2 regions of the Solibacillus cecembensis genome follow, and region 2 is predicted to be linked to the other one. Evidence: a T-box and tRNA genes for the amino acid it is inferred to sense, from the RefSeq annotation. Region 2 holds a T-box; the other holds one or more tRNA genes.
What was found. A T-box is a leader RNA that pairs with one kind of tRNA and senses whether it is charged. The one in region 2 lies ahead of trpS (tryptophan--tRNA ligase), so its partner is inferred to be a tRNA-Trp.

Region 1 (10,319 bases), on a different contig from region 2:
CCGTATCGCAAAGCAAAATTATTTAACCCCTTTTCATTCGGCTGTTGATTTGAATAATTTCTTTTCATTGCAATATGAAATTCCAATTGGTATTTACGATGTGGCGAATATTCAAGGTCAAATCGAAATCGCACTAGGGGATGAAAATACAGGCTATGAAGGGTTGAATGGTCGGTACAATGCATTAACAAACATTCTTTACTCAAAAGATGAGCTAGGCGCTTTTGGCAGTCCGTTTGTAGATTCAAGTCGCACAGCGGTTACCGAAAAAACAACGGATGCGCTGCAAATATTTTATTTACGTCCTTCATTATCTGCCGATGAATGTGAGCAATTGCTTGCATCAGCTGGTAAAATGTTTACACAAGTAAATGGCGGGGATTTTAAAGTCTCTCTGCTATCCATTCACAACCAATCAATTACATATTAAGGAGTGATTTAGATGGCAATTAATTTAGCAGAAGCTGTAAAGTTAAAAAGTATTTTAACGAAAAAGATTCAAGAATTGACTTCCTCTGTTCACCAAGTGTCTCATACGATTATTGAAAAAGGGGAACAGCCTGTTAAACCTGAATATTCGCTTGAAATGATCGAAGCAGAGCTAAAGGATATTCGAAAAGATTCTCGTAAGCTAGATGCTCTTATTTATCGTGCAAACATTGACAATACGATTTCATTCAAAGATGAGGTCATGCCTGTTGTAGAAGCCATTGAACTCGCGATACAATTACGTGCAGAAGCGGCTTTTTGCAAGCAGCTTGGGATGTCTGAAAAAGAATCCTATTATCACAGCTCTGGTGAAACAGTTCTTTATAATGTTGCACTCTTTGACCCAACGCACTATCGCAATCAATCAAATGAACTTGAAAAAGAAGCGCATCGTTTATCCAACTTAATTAATGCAAAAAACTATCAAGTTGAAATTGAATTTGATGATAGCAAATATTTTTAAACTTTTTTCAGCAGTTGTTTGGACAACTGCTGAAAAAAGTTAAACCTCCGGTGGATGTCACAGAATCGGAAAAGAGTTCTTTTAAGGATGTTAGCCTAAGTACGTCGCATCCATGCGACAACGGCTAACTGACCTGCATCGTGCAGGCCTAAGCACAAAGCCGATTCTAGACGCAATTATGCCGAGGCATAATTATTAATTCCTACTCGGTGCGGTGAGACTCCAAACCGAGAAATAACGAGTGTATCCTTTGCCTTTCAAGCAAAACTAGCTGAGAAAACCAATTACTTTTTAACATTTACCGCTGTTACCTTTTACCAATGACCAACTATTGTAAAAGCAAACAACAATTAGATGATGATTTTCCTTTTACACTCGTTATTGAGAAGGACCTACCACACACTGTGAGGTAGGTCCTTTCTTATGTGCTAAATAGGAAAAATTAAGAGTTATTCTACACCAGGTAATATGCGCAATGTTTTTTCATTAGCATCTAATATGACATCTACACCGAGTGGGATTCCTATATTTGGTTCACAGTGACCGATTTGGAAGCCTGCTAAAGCCGGTTTGTTCAGCGGTTTTAAATAATGCGCTAACAATTGGATAACATCTTCCTCTGTTTCAGTTGGATTGGGCAGTTTAAAATTCCCAATAACAAATCCAGCAACTTGCTCGAGCTTTCTTGCTAAACGCAAATGGTTCAACATCCCGTCAATTTGCTCCAATGACTCCCCAATATCTTCTAATAAAAGGATTTTCCCGCGCATATCTGGTTCAAACTTCGTACCTATCGTACTAACAATACGATTTAAGTTACCACCTATCATTTCGCCTCTAACCGTGCCCTCAACAATGGTACGTAACGGTGAAATTTGTTCATCATACTGAATTTCAATCGGCGTGAAAAGCTGTTGGAACATTTTTTTCGATAATGTATCTAACTCCCCTTTAGAGCGAGCTAACATCGGTCCGTGGAATGTTACTAAGTTTGCATAGTCATTGACCGCTGTATGTAGAAGTGTCACATCTGAAAAGCCCCAAATAATTTTCGGATTTTCTTCAATTAATGGGTAGCTAATTTTATCAATAATTCGACCTAAGCCGTAACCACCTTTTACGCAAAAAATGGCCTTCACTTCTGGATCTTGAATCATCGCATGTAAATCTTGTACACGCTCTGCATCCGTACCCGCTAAATAGCCTTCATACGGCTGTATCGTATTTCCTAGCTTATAGCGTAATCCTAATTCATCTAAAAATGCTAATTGTTGCCCAAGACTATCCATATTTAAAGGGCTGCTGAGTGCAACAAGCCCTACAGTATCCCCATTTTGTAATCTGGCAGGACGAATTTTCATAATGATTGCCTCCTTTTACTTTCATGGCTATTGTATCATAGTTAAATAATCGAATAAGAAAAGGAGTGCATATTGAGGCACTCCTTTTTCACTGTTATTATTTTACGCCTGTATAAATGACAGTCACATCTTTATGATTGTGTAACGCGCTTGCTGGGAAGTCCGTTGTGATCTCACCACTGTGTAAACGTTCATACGCTTCTTGCTTTGATGCACCTGAAATTAAAAGCACTACTTTTTTGGCATTCATGATTGTTTGAATCCCCATCGTAATTGCATGTGTTGGAACATCATCAATTGAATCAAAATAAATTTGATTGGCCTCACGTGTTGATTGTGTGAGTTCGACCACATTTGTCCCTAACTCAAACGCTGTGCCCGGCTCATTAAATCCGATATGACCATTCACACCAATTCCTAATAATTGAATATCAATACCACCCGCAGTAGCAATTGCCGCATCATAATCTGTAGCCGTTTTTTCTATATCCTCTGAACTACCCGCTGGCACATGAATATTTTCACGCTTCATATCGATATGAGCGAATAAATTTTCATCCATAAAGTAATGATAACTCGCTTTATTTTCAGGTGTAATCCCAATATATTCATCTAAGTTAAATGACTTTGCCTCAGCAAATGATAATTCTCCAGCTTCGTACGCCTTTACTAACTCTTTGTATAAGCCTTCAGGTGTACTCCCCGTTGCCATTCCAAAAACACTTGTCTTCACTTGCTTTAATTGCTCTTTAAAAATAGCCGCACCCATTTTGCTCATTTCTTCATAACTTGCCGCTTCAATCCACTTCATATTTGTATTCACACTTGCCATTCATTTCCCTACTCTCTCTTTGCTTTATGTACTTGTTATTGTATTAAAAACGCCGCTTAATCTTTTTTTAATTCCAATATATATTCACTATTTTTTTCCTTTAATATCTACCTTAATTTTATCGGAAATCTACGTATTTCGCTACAAAAAGCTATAACAAAAATTTCTTGAAAAATAATCGCTTCACTGAAAATTATACACTTTATTTCTAAATAGTATAATGCACAAACTTGTCTTTCACTATCCAATAATTCTGTAAATCACAAAAAGTTTTTACTTTTGTCTCGATTATATCTAATAGTTCCTTTCGTAAATTGAACTCTTTGAAAATAATTCTCAATTACATATTGATATTCTCAATTGTCTTTGCTAATATTAATTGATATTGAAAATCATTATCAATTAATGGAGGCGTAATTATGAAAAGGTTTGCAAGTATCAGTATGGTAGCAGCACTTACTTTGGCCCTTTATGGCTGTTCTGAAAATGAAATAGATAATGTGGGATCGGCTGAATCAAATACACAAGAACAACAAACGAAAGAAAATCATGTAAGCACAAACACGTTTGAAGATGGTGTAGACGAAAAAGCTTTCCAAGAAGCTTTAGCCGCTTTTCCTAAAACGGTACCGGGCAAAATTGTTACAACTTCGGTTCCTTTAACAGAAATGCTTCACCTATTAAACATTGTTCCTGTAGGTGTTCCGACTTCAACAAATCCAATTCCAACTGATTTTGACTCTGTTACTCGAGTAGGTTCACCAATGGCTCCAGATTTAGAAGTCATTTCAAATCTACAAACCGAATTAATTGTCGGTGCTGCATCATTACAAGAATCGCTTGATAAAGCTTTAGAAGGTATGAATTTACCTACAGCTTATTTACCAACTGATTCATATGAAGACTTAAAATTAAGCTTTAAAGTTTTAGGTACATATTTCGGCAAGGAAAAAGAAATGAATGAAATTATGCAAACAATTGTAGCTAAAGAGCAAGAATTAGAAAAACAAGCTGCTGGTAAAGAACTGCCTTCTGTTATGTTAGTAATTGGTACATCGGATTCATTTATGGTAATGAACGATAAATCTTATTTAGGTAGCCTAGTAGAGCGTCTCGGCGCAGAAAATATCGCGACATCTATTTTAAAAACAGATTCAACATACTCAACACTTAATTTAGAAGAAATTGTTGTTGCCGATCCTGATATGATTTTTGTGTTAGCTTCAGGTGATCACGGAGCAAATGAAGATAAATTCAAACAGGAAATTGCTAAAAATAGTGCATGGACACAATTATCAGCCTATAAAAATGATAAAATCCACCTCCTTGATTACAGTATTTTCGGGGTGACATCCATTGCGAATGTCGACACAGCATTAACAACAATTGCTGATTATTTCTATCAATAGAATGAGGAAAATTTCATGATAAAGTCAACAAGAAGCCGAGCAATTGTTATCATTACCTTTGTATTAGCACTTCTACTTACAATTGTCTCTATTGGATTTGGAAGCGTACATATTTCTATTCCAGATATTTTAAAAACACTTGTGAATGGCCGTGAAGATGGGATTTTTACGACAATTGTTTGGGATATTCGTCTTCCACGTGTTTTATTAGCACTAATAATTGGAGCCAACATCGCAATTTCAGGCGCATTACTACAAGCCGTTATGGGCAATCCACTTGCAGATCCCGGCCTTACTGGCGTGACAAGTGGTGCCGCTGCATTTGTATTACTTATTATGCTAGCAAAACCAGAATATATACAGCTCGTTCCTATTGCCGCATTTGTTGGTGGCATTATTGCTGCAAGCATTGTATACGCACTTGCATGGCGAAAGTCTGGGATTACCCCAATCACCATTATTTTATCTGGTGTGGCAGTCAATGCCTTATGTGGTGGGATTATTGGCTTTTTATCAATTATGTATAGTGACCGTCTTCCTTCAGCTGTCCAATGGCTAAATGGTAGCCTAGCAGCAAAGGGTCATTCTGCACTTCAAATGATTTATGTATACGCCATTATTGGGTGGATTTTATCAATATTCGCTATTAGAAAAGCAAATATTATCCGTCTAGGAGACCAAGTAGCCGTCAATTTAGGGGAAAATGTAACACGGATTCGTATTGTTCTATCTATTTTAGCTGTATTTTTAGCAGCCATTTCAGTAGCAGCCATCGGGATGATTGGTTTTGTTGGTTTAATTGTTCCGCATATGGCGCGTTTATTAGTTGGCTCAGATTATAAATATATGCTGCCAATGAGTATGGCTATGGGGGCTATCCTTGTATTAGTGGCCGATACAGTCGGGCGAACTTTATTTGCTCCCCTCGATATTCCAGCAGGGATTATTATGGCTATTATTGGTGGTCCTTACTTTTTATACTTAATGAGAAAGAAGGCGTTTTAATGTTACAAATTGAACAGCTTTCCATTCGTTATGAGCAAAAAGAAGTTGTCCATAATTTTTCATTTGATGTTCAAAAAGGAGAAATCTTATCGATCATTGGACCAAATGGCTCAGGTAAATCAACTATTTTAAAAGCCGTTGCCCGCATGCTTCCGTATTGCTCAGGTACGATTACGTTCGACCAAAAAAATATGCGCACTTTAGCATCAAAAGAAATAGCAAAGAAAATGTGTATATTAAGTCAGCGTAATCAAGCCCCTTCTGATATTACGGTTCGAAATTTAGTAGCCTATGGTCGCTATCCACATAAAAAGTGGTTTGAACGGTTAAACGATGAAGATTACGCTATAGTCGATTGGGCACTTGAGAAAACACATTTAACCCATTACCAAGATCAATCCATTGCTACCCTATCTGGTGGCGAATCTCAACGTGCTTGGATTGCCATGGCTTTAGCTCAAAAGCCCGAAATTTTATTACTTGATGAGCCAACAACGTATTTAGATATTGCCCATCAGCATGAAATTTTAGAACTCGTCCGTGAGCTGAATCGTGAAACCGGTTTGACTGTCGTTATGGTGCTTCATGACCTTAATCAAGCATCTAGCTATAGTGATCGAATTGTCGTTGTTAAAGATGGTCACTGCGTACAAAAAGGCACACCTGAGGAAGTAATGACTGAACAGATGATCCAGTCCACATATAAAATGGAGGCAGAAATACAGCATGTCGTTTGGGATACTGCCCCTCGCATTCAATTAAAAAATACCGTAAGAAGTTAGGAGAATGAATATGAAAACAACAATTGATTTAAATCAAATCCGTGCAGACTATGAAGCATTTTTACAACGCAAGAAAAGTATATTATTAAGCTTTGTTACACCAGAAGGTCAACCATTTAGCAGCTCAGCAGCATTTGTCCAAGTAAATAATAAATTTTATGTTTATGTAAGTCATATCGCAGAACATCACCAACTTCTTGAGCAAAACGAAATAATCGATGTATTACTTGTAGCAGATGAAGCAGTTACACAAAACCACTTTGCAACAGAACGAGCTCGCTTTCAATGTGCCCCTAAAAACTTAGGTAATGAAGGACATGAAGAAATATTTGAAGCATTCGATACGGTTCACAGCAAGAAAATGATGCAGTTATTACGCACATTAGATTTCTCCCTCTTTGAACTGACACCATTAAAAGGACGCTATGTTGTAGGCTTCGGAAAAGCATTTGACATTGATTTTGCCGAAGATACATTAACACATGTAGTAATTGATAAAAAGAAATAAGAAGTGAAATGGTAAAAAGCATCGAATCATATGATTCGATGCTTTTTTCTATTAAAACTCTTCGTCATTAATATTAGCTCTATATGGCTTCTACCGTTATGTAAGTATTGCTATAAAAAAGCATATTAATATTTTTGATATTCCACAATTTCCGAAATTAATTAATAGGAACTTTTCGTTTATAGCCATTGTTATTATCATCACAATTCACCAAATTGCAAATTAAGTAGTTCTGTATTCAATTTATCCCGCAATAACGGGCATTAGCACGTCCTACGTGTCAAAACCCCCACTGATTGATTGTTCACTTTATCACTTACTGCTGGGTACCTTTTTTAAGCTGGTTACTTCGTAGCTGTCCACAAGCTGCATCAATATCCGTACCGTGTTCTTGACGAATTTTACAATTGACGCCATTCTTTTTTAACGTATCATAGAAAGCTAACACCGATTCCTGCTCACTTCTTTGATATTGACTATGTTCATCCACCGGGTTGTACGGGATTAAGTTTACATACAATTGGTCTTTAATATCACTGAGAAGTTCAGCAAGTTGTTCCGCTTCCTCTTTATGATCATTTAAATCTTTCAGTAAAATATATTCTATCGTAATTCTACGGTTATTTTTGGCTAAATAATATTTCAGGGATGCCATTAATTTTTCAATCGGCATGGCACGATTTATTTTCATAATACGTGTTCTCAGCTCATTATTTGGTGCATGTAGCGAGATCGCTAAGTTTACAGGGATTGCCGCATCCGTAAATTCATAAATTTTATTAACGATTCCACTTGTCGAAACAGTAATTCTTCTACCTGCAATCGCAAGTCCCTTATGGTCCAGAACAACATTTAAGAAATCTAATAGATTATTGAAGTTATCAAATGGTTCGCCAATTCCCATTACGACGATATGACTTACAAGTTCGTCTTTTTCTAATTGATCGAGATGAAGTTGAACATTCATAATCTGTTCGACAATTTCTCCAGCTGATAAATCGCGACTTTTTGCTAATAATCCGCTCGCACAGAAACTGCAGCCAATGTTACAGCCTACTTGTGTCGTAACACAAACAGATAACCCATATTTATGTCGCATCATGACCGTCTCGATCAAACTACCATCCTGTAATTTAAATAAAAATTTAACCGTTCCGTCTGCGGCTTCTTGCTTAATGTGTTGTGTTAATGTTTGAATCACAAAGTTATCCGCCAATAATTGAACACATTCCGGATTTACCTCCTTCATGTCAGAAAAATCCGTTACACGTTTTCTATAAAGTAAATCCCACACTTGTAATGCTCTAGACGGTTTGTGACCATGTGCTAAAAGCCACTCCTTCAATTGATCTAATGTTAATCCATAAATGGATGGTTTGTTCATAATGCGCCTCTTTCCTTGACCTTAAAAATCACTTTTATTATTAATATTTATACCGTAATAATGGGTAGTATAACTCCCTCGAGCTAGACTTATTTGTAGCAAGAAGCATAAATGGGAGATACACAGTCCTTAATAGCCCGATTGGTTTACTTTATGATCAGGCACCTTTTTACTAATCTAATCATATTACAAATAAGGTTGAAAAAAAAACATTTCAAATTGTAATCGTCAAAATTGGGGACTTTTAGAGAAATTGATATATTCATATTAACTAATAGATCACACTGTATACAAACCTCTTTGAATAACAGCTTGTGTAAAATAAAATCAATTCTTATCGTTTTCTATCGTATTCTCAGGAAATGAAAAAAGCCCATAAACCCCATCATATCAGGGTTTATGAGCTTTTTTAACTTGTTAATCGTAACGTAAATTAACCTAATGATACCGATAGTCGGGGTCGAACCGACACTCCTCACGGAACGCGATTTTGAGTCGCGCGCGTCTGCCAATTCCGCCATACCGGCAAAGCAAAAAAAGGAATAAAAAAAACCGGAATATCCGATTTGAATTATATGGAGGCGGCAACCGGATTTGAACCGGTGGTAGAGGTGTTGCAGACCTGTGCCTTACCACTTGGCTATGCCGCCATATATATATTTGTATTTTTGGAGCGGAAGACGAGGTTCGAACTCGCGACCCCCACCTTGGCAAGGTGGTGTTCTACCACTGAACTACTTCCGCAAAAAAATGGCTGGGGAACCTGGATTCGAACCAGGGCATGACGGAATCAAAATCCGTTGCCTTACCGCTTGGCTATACCCCAATAAAGTTAATATGTATTTCATAAAAAATGGGGCGACTGATGGGAATTGAACCCACGAATGCCGGAATCACAATCCGGTGCGTTAACCACTTCGCCACAACCGCCACTATATTATAAACTTTACGTCTTAAATCTAAATAAAAAATGGGGCGACTGATGGGAATTGAACCCACGAATGCCGGAATCACAATCCGGTGCGTTAACCACTTCGCCACAACCGCCACTATATTATTTTGTTTATTTTTTATTTAATTGGCAGGGGCAGTAGGAATTGAACCCACACTGACGGTTTTGGAGACCGTAGTTCTACCTTTAAACTATGCCCCTGCGATTAAAAATGGTGGTGGGGGACGGATTCGAACCGCCGAACCCTAAGGAGCGGATTTACAGTCCGCCGCGTTTAGCCACTTCGCTACCCCACCGAGTAATGGTGCCGGCGAAAGGAGTCGAACCCTCGACCTACTGATTACAAGTCAGTTGCTCTACCAACTGAGCTACACCGGCAAATTAATTTAGTAAATATGGTGGGTCAGGACGGAATCGAACCGCCGACACTTAGAGCTTCAATCTAATGCTCTACCAACTGAGCTACTGACCCATATTTATGTATAAAATATAAATGGCGGTCCCGACCGGGATCGAACCGGCGATCTCCTGCGTGACAGGCAGGCATGTTAACCGCTACACCACGGGACCATTTTGGTTGCGGGGACAGGACTTGAACCTGTGACCTTCGGGTTATGAGCCCGACGAGCTACCACTGCTCCACCCCGCGATAATACTATTTTTTTATGGTGGAGGATGACGGGCTCGAACCGCCGACCCTCTGCTTGTAAGGCAGATGCTCTCCCAGCTGAGCTAATCCTCCGTGCTGGATACTAAATATATTAAATGGTGACCCGTACGGGATTCGAACCCGTGTTACCGCCGTGAAAGGGCGGTGTCTTAACCGCTTGACCAACGGGCCAATTGAAAATGTTATAGTCTGGCGGAGAGTAAGGGATTTGAACCCTTGATGCAGTGTTACCCGCATACACGATTTCCAATCGTGCTCCTTCGACCTCTCGGACAACTCTCCAAGAAGAATGGCTCCGAAGGTAGGACTCGAACCTACGACCAACCGGTTAACAGCCGGTTGCTCTACCACTGAGCTACTTCGGAATATTACTATGTACGCCTAGCGATGTCCTACTCTCACAGGGGGAAGCCCCCAACTACCATCGGCGCTAAAGAGCTTAACTTCCGTGTTCGGTATGGGAA
Region 2 (10,319 bases):
CATAACCTACAAGTTCTGATATGATTAAGTTAACATCATGGTGAAAGGGGAAACAAAAAATGGCGATTGATCAAGATATGAAAGATAGCATGTACGGCGCATTAGAAAACGTAATTGACCCAGAGCTTGGCGTTGATATTGTCAACTTAGGTTTAGTATATGACGTAGATTTAACAGATGAAGGTGCAGCAACAGTGACGATGACACTTACTTCAATGGGATGTCCAATGGCTCCAGTTATTGTAGACCAAGTGCAAACGGCATTAAGCGAATTACCTGAAGTGAAAGAAACTGAGGTAAATATCGTATGGCAGCCGGCATGGTCAAAGGACAATATGTCACGCTATGCGAAAATGGCTTTAGGTATCCGTTAAATAGTGAGAAAGATAGGCAAAAATGTTGTGTATTCAACGTTTCTGCCTTTTTTTATTTCTTGTAAATATTTTTACACTGCCGTAATTAATCAATTCGACATATGGTAAGCGGACAATTTTCACAATCAATTTCTCGTTTTAAATAATTTAAATCAAGAATAGTAATATAGCTTTTATCCATCTTAATCTTGTTTGTCTTTCGTAAATCCGTAAGCATTCGGTTGACCATTTCCCGACTCGTTGCGCACAAATTTGCAATCTCTGTATTTGTCAATGCAAGGTTAATATACACTTCATTGTCATTTCGATATTCACCGTACGTATTAGCTAAGCGAATTAAAGTTGAATAAAGAGCACCCTTTTTACCATGGAGCACTAAGTCACGTAAACGACTTTGGTTTTTTACATTTTCTGTTTGAATCCATTTTAAAAAGTCTATGAGCAGTGTCGGTTGTTCATTTAAAATCGTTTCAAATTGATTGTTGTGAATAGAAAATAGTGTGGAATATTCAAGAGTCTTTGCAGTCGTTGAATGATATTGGTCGCCGCAAAATAGTAAACTTTCTCCAATAAGGCTGTTCGAACTACAAATACGAATCGTTAATTCCTTGCCACTTTCTGTTTCCTTACTAATTTGAATAGAACCACTTTGAACTAAAAAAATATGGTCTGCCAATTCACCTTCTTGGAAAATATGCATCCCTTTGTCTGCTTTAATTAATGTTCCCTTTGAGTGAAATATTTCTGCAATTGTATGTGGAATCAATTGTAAAGTATCTACAAAAATCACATCCTTTTAGCTTATATGTAAAAATATTACTAATTAACTATGGAAATATCATAACACATTTTATTGCATGAAGGGATAAAAATATGGAGTGCAATTAATTTGAAGTTTGATTAATTTTGACCTACAATTAAATTAGTCAAATAAGGTCAAACCTAAAGGGGAGTAGCGAATATGCAATTTAATCAAACACAAGATAATCGTCCACCACTTGAACAATTTGGAAGGAACTTAATTGAACAAGTAAAAAGTGGGAAAATGGACCCGGTAATTGGACGCGATGAAGAAATAAGAAATGTCATTCGCATTTTATCAAGAAAAACGAAAAATAATCCAGTGTTAATCGGGGAACCAGGTGTCGGTAAAACCGCAATTGTTGAAGGGTTAGCACAACGAATTGTTCGTAAAGATGTGCCAGAAGGGTTAAAAGATGTTCAGCTATATGAGTTGGATATGAGTGCATTAATTGCAGGGGCAAGCTACCGTGGTCAGTTTGAAGAGCGTTTAAAAGCGGTGTTAAAACAGGTGAAAGATGCTGAGGGAAGTATTATTTTATTCATCGACGAAATTCATACGATTGTAGGCGCTGGAAAATCAGACGGTGCCATGGATGCAGGTAATATGCTGAAGCCGATGCTTGCGCGAGGGGAACTTCACTGTATTGGTGCGACGACATTAGATGAATACCGCATGTATATTGAAAAGGACCCGGCACTTGAGCGACGTTTCCAGCAAGTGATGGTAAGAGAACCTTCTATTGAAGATACTGTATCCATTTTGCGTGGGATTAAAGATCGTTTTGAGGAGCATCATCGTGGTGTTCGTATTCATGACCGTGCCATTATTGCCGCAGCACAATTAGCGAATCGTTATATTACCGAGCGTTTCTTACCTGATAAAGCAATTGATTTAGTAGATGAAGCATGTGCAATGATTCGTATTGAGATGGATTCGATGCCACAGGAATTGGATCAAGCAACACGTCGTTTAACTCATTTGAAAATTGAACAGCAAGCATTGAAAAAGGAAAAAGATGCAGCAAGTAAAAAGCGTCTGGAAACGTTAAATGAAGAAATAGATCAATTAGAAAAATTAAATAAAAGTATGCAAGAGCAATGGGATATCGAAAAAAATGGCTTACAAATTGTTCGCGATAAAAAAGATCGATTAAAAAATTATATTGCGGAAGCAGAAGAGTTAGTTCAAACGAATAGTAATTTAGCGCGTGCAGGTGAATTGCAATACAGTAAAATTCCAGAGCTAAAAAAAGAAGTTGCGGTGTTAGAGCAGCAGTTAAAAGAGACAGAAGGTAATCGGATGTTACGTGAGGAAGTAACCGAAGAGGAAATTGCAAAAATTATTTCCCGTTGGACAGGTATCCCCGTAACGAAGCTTGTAGAAAGGGAACGCGAAAAATTACTGCGTTTAAAAGATACATTGCATGAACGTGTTGTAGGTCAGGAAGATGCGGTTACATTGGTGACAGAAGCAGTATGGCGTGCGCGTGCAGGAATTAAAGACCCAAATAAGCCAATTGGTAGCTTCTTATTTTTAGGACCAACAGGTGTCGGAAAAACAGAATTAGCAAAAGCATTGGCTGCACAGTTATTTGATTCGGAAGATCATTTCATTCGGATTGATATGAGTGAATATATGGAAAAACATTCCGTATCTCGATTAGTCGGAGCGCCTCCAGGGTATGTCGGTTATGAGGAAGGCGGTCAATTAACAGAGGCTGTTCGCCGTAATCCATATTCGGTCGTGCTACTTGATGAAATTGAAAAAGCGCATCCAGACGTGGCAAATATTTTATTACAAGTGCTAGATGATGGGCGTATTACTGATAGCCAAGGTCGTATGGTGAACTTTACGAATACGGTCGTGATTTTAACATCGAATATTGGCTCACATTATTTATTAGAAAATAGCCAACAATCGGAGGAGTTAGTGAATGCGGCATTGCGTCAGCATTTTAAACCGGAGCTATTAAATCGTATGGATGATATTATTATGTTCCATGCATTGTCGAATGAGCATTTCCATGCGATTGCTTGGAAATATGTTCATCAGCTACAAGCGCGTGTTGCAGAGCAAGAAATTACATTGCAAGTAGATGAGGCGGTTGTGGACTGGGTTGTCGAAAATGGCATCGATCCACAATTTGGTGCGCGTCCGTTAAAACGATTTGTGCAGCGTCATTTAGAAACGATTGTTGCAAGAGAGTTATTAAAAGGGGACGTAACAGCTGGAGAAACGCTGCGTATTCGCATGAAAGATGGAAAAATCCGAATCGAAAAATACATGTAAAAAAAAGACATCCACTCGGCACAGTTGTGCACGAGTGGATGTCTTTTCTAATTAGTGTTGTTCTGCTTCGAACTCTGGAGTTGATTCGTTTGGAATAACTGCTGCGATAACAAATACTAAAACACTGAATGCTAATGAAATAATAGCACCGTTTAGGAAGTTAAACTCAACATTTAATACAGAGCTTACTACATAGTTTAGCATAGACACTAATAAAAATGACCAAAAGAAAGTAACGATATATTGCATCAAATTCACCTCATTGAACTTATTTAAATATTTATTATAGAATTACATCCTCAATATCATACCATAAGCTCGCTCAAAAATAAAATAGAGAATCGAACAATTCGGTAAGTTGTCAAATATTTTTGATACGTGGGAAGTATTTTTTCGAGAAATTAAACTTCTATAGGGAATCTAATTCATAATGCGCAAACTTCCCCTTGATCTATATATAATTAATTAAAGAATCTATCATTTAAAATTCCCTCTGAAAAATGGGGAGTTGATTTCCATTCCAGTCCGGACGCTTTCCACGGGCACGGCTCCAACTAACTTATTTCGAGAGGTGTCTCGAAATAAGTGGATTTTCCGCACGTGCTGTTCCCGTAGGAGTCGCCTCCCCTCCATTCCAATCAACTCCTTCTATTCAAGTTTGTCCCAATACAATTCCTAATCATTTTTTTGAATATGAAGTTAGTTTCAGCTATTCAATCTCTTTATTGAAATATGCGCTCGATAATAAAATTTATTCCTATAATACCGTTGAGACTGCAAAACATGCCGTCTGCCCCCACCTTTATAGAATCTTTTTGCCACTTCAAAGGTTCAACTTTGCACAAAGTTTGTATGATTTTTGCTCCTCAATAGCCAAAAAAAGTGGGATATACTTTTCCTAATGGGATAAAAATCTATTGAGGTTGACGCCGCCTCCCACGGAAGCGGCGCAATAAAACTAGGAAGCTTCAGTAGGAAAAACGTTATAAAGGCTGGCCTTGCACAAAGCACAAAGATGAGTCGTATAGATTTGTGCAACAAAGCTGTGCGCCTCATGTGCTTAGCCAGCCTAAACTAGCGCATACTTTATTAGAAGTTTTATTAGAAAACTTACATCACAAGGATAGATTCTTTTGTTGATCTTATATAATCAAAAAAATCTTTAAAAGATAAGAAAGTATAAAACTTTTGGGTCTCTGTAGTTATGAGGAATAAGCCAAATAGAACGGTGATGAGCATGAGGCGAAAAAAGGACCCGACCGAATTATTCTACTCGGATAGTGTGTCAAAGATGCGTTAGCGTATTTGTTCTTGTTTTCAGAAAAGTTATGGTCTATAATTAGTACCAGATACTAAACGTTAGTGGTATAAATAAAGGTGAAATGGGATTGAAAACCAAGGGGGATACAAAATGAATGCAGGGATTATTGGAATTGGGAAATACGTACCAGAGAAAATAATGACAAATGCTGATTTTGAAAAAATATTAGATACATCAGATGAGTGGATTCGTTCTCGAACTGGAATTGAACAGCGTCATATTGCAGAAAATGAAGAAACATCTGATTTAGCATATAAAGCAGCGGTAAATGCGTTAGAAAATGCAGGGATTACTGCTGAGCAAGTTGGATTAATTATCGTGGCGACTGTTACGCAAGATCAAAACTTTCCAAGTGTTGCATGCCAAATTCAAGAACGTTTAGGCGCATCTAATGGGGGTGCGATGGATATTTCAGCAGCTTGCTCTGGATTTATTTATGCAACGACCATTGCTCAACAGTTCATTAACAGTAATAGCTATGACTATATATTAGTAGTAGGTGTTGAGAAGTTAACGAAGAATATCGATTGGACTGACCGTAATACAGCTATCTTATTTGGTGATGGGGCTAGTGCAGCGGTAATTGGGAAAGTATCAGAAGGTAGAGGGATTTTATCTTTTGAGCTTGGCGCAGATGGCACGGGCGGAAAACATTTAAAATTGGATGAAAAACAACATGTGTATATGAATGGACGCGAAGTATTTAAGTTTGCCGTTCGTCAAATGGGGGAATCGGCTTTAAGTGTTATTGAAAAAGCTGGGCTGACAAAAGAAGATGTTGATTATTTAGTGCCGCATCAAGCGAATATTCGTATTATGGAAGCCGCACGTGAACGTCTAGGTTTACCAGAAGAAAAAATGTCTAAAACCATTCAAAAGTACGGCAATACTTCTGCTGCATCAATCGGGATTTCGATTGTAGATGATCTTGAAGCAGGGAAAATAAAAGATGATGATATCATTGTCCTAGTCGGTTTTGGCGGAGGCCTCACATGGGGTGCCTTAGCAATGAAGTGGGGTAAATAAGTAGTAAACGTAGAATAAATCAAACTTGAATAAATCATCAAGTAAAAGGGAGAATTGAATGATGGAAAAAAGACGAGTAGTTGTGACGGGAATTGGCGCTGTAACACCAGTTGGGAATAGTGCCGAACAAGCATGGGAAAATGTAATAGCAGGTAAGTCAGGTGTAGGTCCATTAACACGTGTTGATACGAGTAAATTTCCTGTTTCAGTTGCAGCAGAAGTAACAGACTTTAATATAGAAGATTATATTGAGAAAAAAGAAGCGCGTAAAATGGATCGCTTCACGCATTACGCACTTGCAGCGTCCATGATGGCAGCAAAAGATGCAGATTTAACGATTACTGACGAAATGGCTCCACGAGTTGGCGTTTGGATTGGTTCAGGAATTGGTGGAATGGAGACACATGAACAGCAATTCCTAACATTCCAAGAGCGCGGTGTACGTCGTGTTAGTCCGTTCTTTGTACCAATGATGATACCGGATATGGCATCTGGTCAAGTATCGATTTATCTTGGCGCAAAAGGTGTGAACTCTTGCTCTGTAACAGCTTGTGCATCTGGTACGAATTCAATCGGTGATGCGTTTAAAGTTATTGAACGCGGCGATGCGGATGTCATGATTACGGGTGGGGCAGAAGCGCCGATTGTAACGATGGCGATTGCTGGTTTTTGTTCAAACACAGCATTATCATTAAATCCAGATGCGAACACCGCTTCTCGTCCATTTGATAAAAATCGTGATGGCTTCGTTATTGGTGAAGGTGCAGGGATTTTAATTTTAGAAGAGCTAGAGCATGCAAAAGCGCGCGGGGCAAAGATTTATGGTGAAGTAGTAGGCTATGGTTCAACAGGCGATGCCCACCATATTACGGCGCCAGCTCCAAACGGTGAAGGTGCTGCACGTGCAATGGCGATGGCGTTAAATGATGCCAACGTTGCTCCAGAACAAGTTGGCTATATTAATGCTCACGGTACAAGTACACCGTATAATGATTTATTTGAAACACAAGCGGTGAAGACTGTATTTGGTGAGCATGCTTACCAATTGGCGATGAGCTCAACTAAAAGTGTAACAGGCCATTTATTAGGTGCAGCTGGCGGTATTGAGGCAATCTTTACGTTAATGGCGTTAAAAGAAGGTATATTACCACCGACAATGAACTTACATGATCCAGATCCAGATTGTGATTTAGATTATGTTCCAAATGAAGCACGAAAAGCATCGATTGACTTCGCATTAAGCAATTCTTTAGGCTTTGGTGGTCATAACGCTTGTCTATTATTCAAAAAATATACTGAGGCTTAATTTCTAAGAAAAAAGTTCTTAAAACGAAAAACAACGTGCGCAGTCATGACGCACGTTGTTTTTTCGTATAGTTGTACAAAGGATGGTGTCAATCGCACGCTTTGTCTTATTTTTATTTTGTTATGGAATTTGTGTTATATCTATTAGTAATATCATTTTGTATTTAAATTACCGTACGCTTGGTTATTCATGGCGTGCTGTCATGTTGTACATACTAAATAGTGCGGAAATTTATTTAGCAATTGGTACTTTAGGGATTATGTTTATCGTCGTTTTCGCCCTAACCCCATCGCGTTCTCCATTTTCTTAAGCGTTTTTGAAGCAATTGCATTTGCTTTTACAGCACCTTCATCTAAAATTGCGTCAAGTTCTGGTGAGTCGATTAATTCGTTATAACAATCTTGAATAGGTGTTAAATGAGTGATAACCGCTTCGGCAACACCTGCTTTAAAATCACCATAGCCTTTACCTTCGTATTTCTTTTCTAATTGCGCGATGGAAATACCTGATAAGGCAGATTCGATTGTTAATAAATTGGCAACACCTGGTTTATTTTCAACGTCGAATTTGACAATACCTTCTGAATCCGTCACTGCTGATTTAATTTTCTTCTCAATTTCTTTCGGTGTATCAAGTAGGCGGATAGTTGCCTTTGTATTTGGATCTGATTTTGACATTTTTTTCGTAGGCTCTTGCAATGATTTAATGCGAGCGCCTTCTTTTGGTAATTGAATATCTGGAATCGTTAACACATCATTGTAACGTTTGTTAAAGCGTTCAGCTAAGTCACGCGTTAATTCGATATGTTGTTTTTGATCATCTCCAACGGGCACGATATCGGTATTGTATAAAAGAATATCAGCAGCCATTAACGGTGGGTAAGTTAGAAGTGCTGCGGATACGGATTCTTTTCCGTGTGATTTATCTTTAAATTGTGTCATGCGCTCCAATTCACCGATTGATGCGACACATTGTAAAATCCAACCTGCTTGAGCATGTGCAGGTACTTCGGATTGTATGAATAATGTTGATTTAGCTGGATCAATCCCTACAGCAATATACATCGCAGCTAATGAACGAATGTTTTTACGCAACTCTAAACGATCTTGTGGAACGGTAATCGCATGTTGGTCAACGATGCAATAAATTGCATTGCCCTCGTCTTGTAATGCAGGGAATTGCTTAATTGCACCGATGTAGTTCCCTAATGTAATCGTTCCTGTTGGCTGTACGCCTGAAAAAATGGTTTTCATAAAAAATACCTCCTCGAATTTGGACAAAATAAAAACATCATGCGTCCTCTATATAAAATAGAAGGGACGAATGATGTAAAATCCGCGGTACCACCCAGCTTGCCAAAAAAATTGGCCACTCTTCTTCGTAACGTGAAGGCTCGAGCTTTACTACTGAGTAAAAGGTTCATAAAGCTAACTCGGAAGTCCATTCCATTTAATGAATGATCTGTTTGCACCGTCCACAGATTCTCTAAGCATTCTGAATTAAATGTACTACTCTTCGTCTTCGTTTTTTATAATATTGGAAATGATTATATCGTACTTAATAGAAAAATTGCAAATATTATTAGGGTGTTAAAAAAATTTGAATAAAAAACGTGAGATATGGTCATAGTAATATTATTAAAAACCTTTTTTATGGTGATTAGTTTGTAATGTGTTTTTTCTCAATTATTTTTCATAATTGAGAAAAAAATAGGGGCAATGTACGTTTAAGTAAACCATCTTTTGGGTAGTTTTTAAAGGGAACACATAATTATTATAGGAAATGGTCTTTTTAGAGAAAAAATGTGCATATTTTTTTTGCGGAAAGCAGCGATTATTTGTTGACAATGTATATTCAAACGATGCCTTTTCCTGTATAATAAAAGCATAGTATTAAATTAAATTAATTCTAAATTAACGATTAAATCGTCCACATTCTAATTTGCATCATTCAAGCGTTTTTACCCGCTTAACGAAGTAAATTATAGCCTCAGGCGGATGTCACAGATTTTTATGGGGATTTTTTCGGGTATACTCGAAAAAATCTGGACGCAATTATGCCTCGGTGTAATTGATTTAATGAGGAGAGGGAGTGAGACAATGTTAGTAACATTATTTACTTCACCAAGTTGTACTTCATGTCGAAAAGCGAAAGCATGGTTAGAAGAGCATGATATCTCGTATACAGAACGTAACATTTTTTCTGAACCACTTACAATTAGTGAAATCAAAGAAATTTTAAGTATGACAGAAGATGGTACAGATGAAATTATTTCGACGAGATCAAAAATCTTCCAAAAACTAAATGTAGATGTAGAAAATTTACCTCTGCAACGATTATATGAGCTTATTCAAGAATATCCAGGATTATTACGTCGTCCGATTATTTTAGATAAAAAACGTTTACAAGTAGGCTATAACGAAGACGAAATTCGTCGATTCCTACCTCGTAAAGTACGTGCTTACCAACTACAAGAAGCGCAACGAATGGTTAACTAAATACATTTTATGATAGATGTTACTCATGCAAATTTGCTGCTGTAACATCTTTTTTTATCTGCGTAAACAGTCTAATTCCCCAAATGATGGAAGTGGGAGGTTTGTGCCTTGATTTCAGCGTAAAGGTACAATACAATTTCAAGTATTCAAATAATTTTGGTTCAACAATGTTTTTCCTTTTCATTTTAAGGCAATCCATCATACAATAGAGTTATAGATATCCTACTACTGTAAAATAGGGTATTTAGCTTAAAATTTGTAAAGCAACATGGATTTACATTGCACTTTAAGTGAAATAAATTTGGTTAATTCTGTTCAGTAGAAACCACTCACTGAACGCAATTTTACGGACGTGAAATTGAGAATATATTGTATAGTTTTATGATTGACTGTGAAAGGAGTTGAAGTCTAATGGACATCGAACGCATTAATGAAAATACGTTAAAACTTTTTATTACGTATAGTGATATCGAGGATCGCGGCTATAGTCGTGAGGAGATTTGGTATAATCGTGCAAAAGGGGAAGAACTTTTCTGGGACGTTATTGGCGAGGTTAATACGGAAGATTACTTTGATTTAGATGGTCCTATTTGGATTCACATAAATGCATCTGAAGTCGGGTTGGAAGTTGTAGTGACACGTGCATCTGTCAATAATGATTCCGATGCTTCATCAATGGTAGGCCCTTTTGAAGAAAGTC

Region 1: it encodes a tRNA-Trp, which carries the amino acid that the T-box ahead of trpS (tryptophan--tRNA ligase) is inferred to sense. The anticodon was not compared.

Annotation. Positions count from the first base shown of each region.
Region 1 covers NZ_JBNNMF010000028.1:39,448-49,766, forward strand. The annotation lists gene ACQKIH_RS19480 (B3/B4 domain-containing protein) at 1-430, shown strand, start outside; gene ACQKIH_RS19485 (hypothetical protein) at 443-952, shown strand; gene ACQKIH_RS19490 (S66 peptidase family protein) at 1,402-2,313, opposite strand; gene nagB (glucosamine-6-phosphate deaminase) at 2,411-3,124, opposite strand; gene ACQKIH_RS19500 (ABC transporter substrate-binding protein) at 3,565-4,554, shown strand; gene ACQKIH_RS19505 (FecCD family ABC transporter permease) at 4,570-5,559, shown strand; gene ACQKIH_RS19510 (ABC transporter ATP-binding protein) at 5,559-6,341, shown strand; gene ACQKIH_RS19515 (pyridoxamine 5'-phosphate oxidase family protein) at 6,352-6,849, shown strand; gene rlmN (dual-specificity RNA methyltransferase RlmN) at 7,166-8,233, opposite strand; tRNA gene ACQKIH_RS19525 (tRNA-Leu) at 8,679-8,760, opposite strand; tRNA gene ACQKIH_RS19530 (tRNA-Cys) at 8,810-8,883, opposite strand; tRNA gene ACQKIH_RS19535 (tRNA-Gly) at 8,903-8,977, opposite strand; tRNA gene ACQKIH_RS19540 (tRNA-Gln) at 8,985-9,059, opposite strand; tRNA gene ACQKIH_RS19545 (tRNA-His) at 9,088-9,163, opposite strand; tRNA gene ACQKIH_RS19550 (tRNA-His) at 9,205-9,280, opposite strand; tRNA gene ACQKIH_RS19555 (tRNA-Trp) at 9,313-9,386, opposite strand; tRNA gene ACQKIH_RS19560 (tRNA-Tyr) at 9,398-9,481, opposite strand; tRNA gene ACQKIH_RS19565 (tRNA-Thr) at 9,488-9,563, opposite strand; tRNA gene ACQKIH_RS19570 (tRNA-Phe) at 9,582-9,657, opposite strand; tRNA gene ACQKIH_RS19575 (tRNA-Asp) at 9,680-9,755, opposite strand; tRNA gene ACQKIH_RS19580 (tRNA-Met) at 9,760-9,834, opposite strand; tRNA gene ACQKIH_RS19585 (tRNA-Val) at 9,852-9,927, opposite strand; tRNA gene ACQKIH_RS19590 (tRNA-Glu) at 9,952-10,026, opposite strand; tRNA gene ACQKIH_RS19595 (tRNA-Ser) at 10,046-10,137, opposite strand; tRNA gene ACQKIH_RS19600 (tRNA-Asn) at 10,146-10,220, opposite strand; partial or broken rRNA gene rrf (5S ribosomal RNA) at 10,235-10,319, opposite strand, start outside.
Region 2 covers NZ_JBNNMF010000013.1:88,886-99,204, forward strand. The annotation lists gene ACQKIH_RS12970 (alpha/beta fold hydrolase) at 1-5, shown strand, start outside; gene ACQKIH_RS12975 (metal-sulfur cluster assembly factor) at 60-374, shown strand; gene ACQKIH_RS12980 (Crp/Fnr family transcriptional regulator) at 460-1,164, opposite strand; gene ACQKIH_RS12985 (ATP-dependent Clp protease ATP-binding subunit) at 1,336-3,468, shown strand; gene ACQKIH_RS12990 (YjzD family protein) at 3,520-3,717, opposite strand; gene ACQKIH_RS12995 (beta-ketoacyl-ACP synthase III) at 4,880-5,815, shown strand; gene fabF (beta-ketoacyl-ACP synthase II) at 5,877-7,121, shown strand; gene trpS (tryptophan--tRNA ligase) at 7,385-8,374, opposite strand; T-box leader at 8,434-8,652, opposite strand; gene spxA (transcriptional regulator SpxA) at 9,221-9,619, shown strand; gene mecA (adaptor protein MecA) at 10,031-10,319, shown strand, end outside.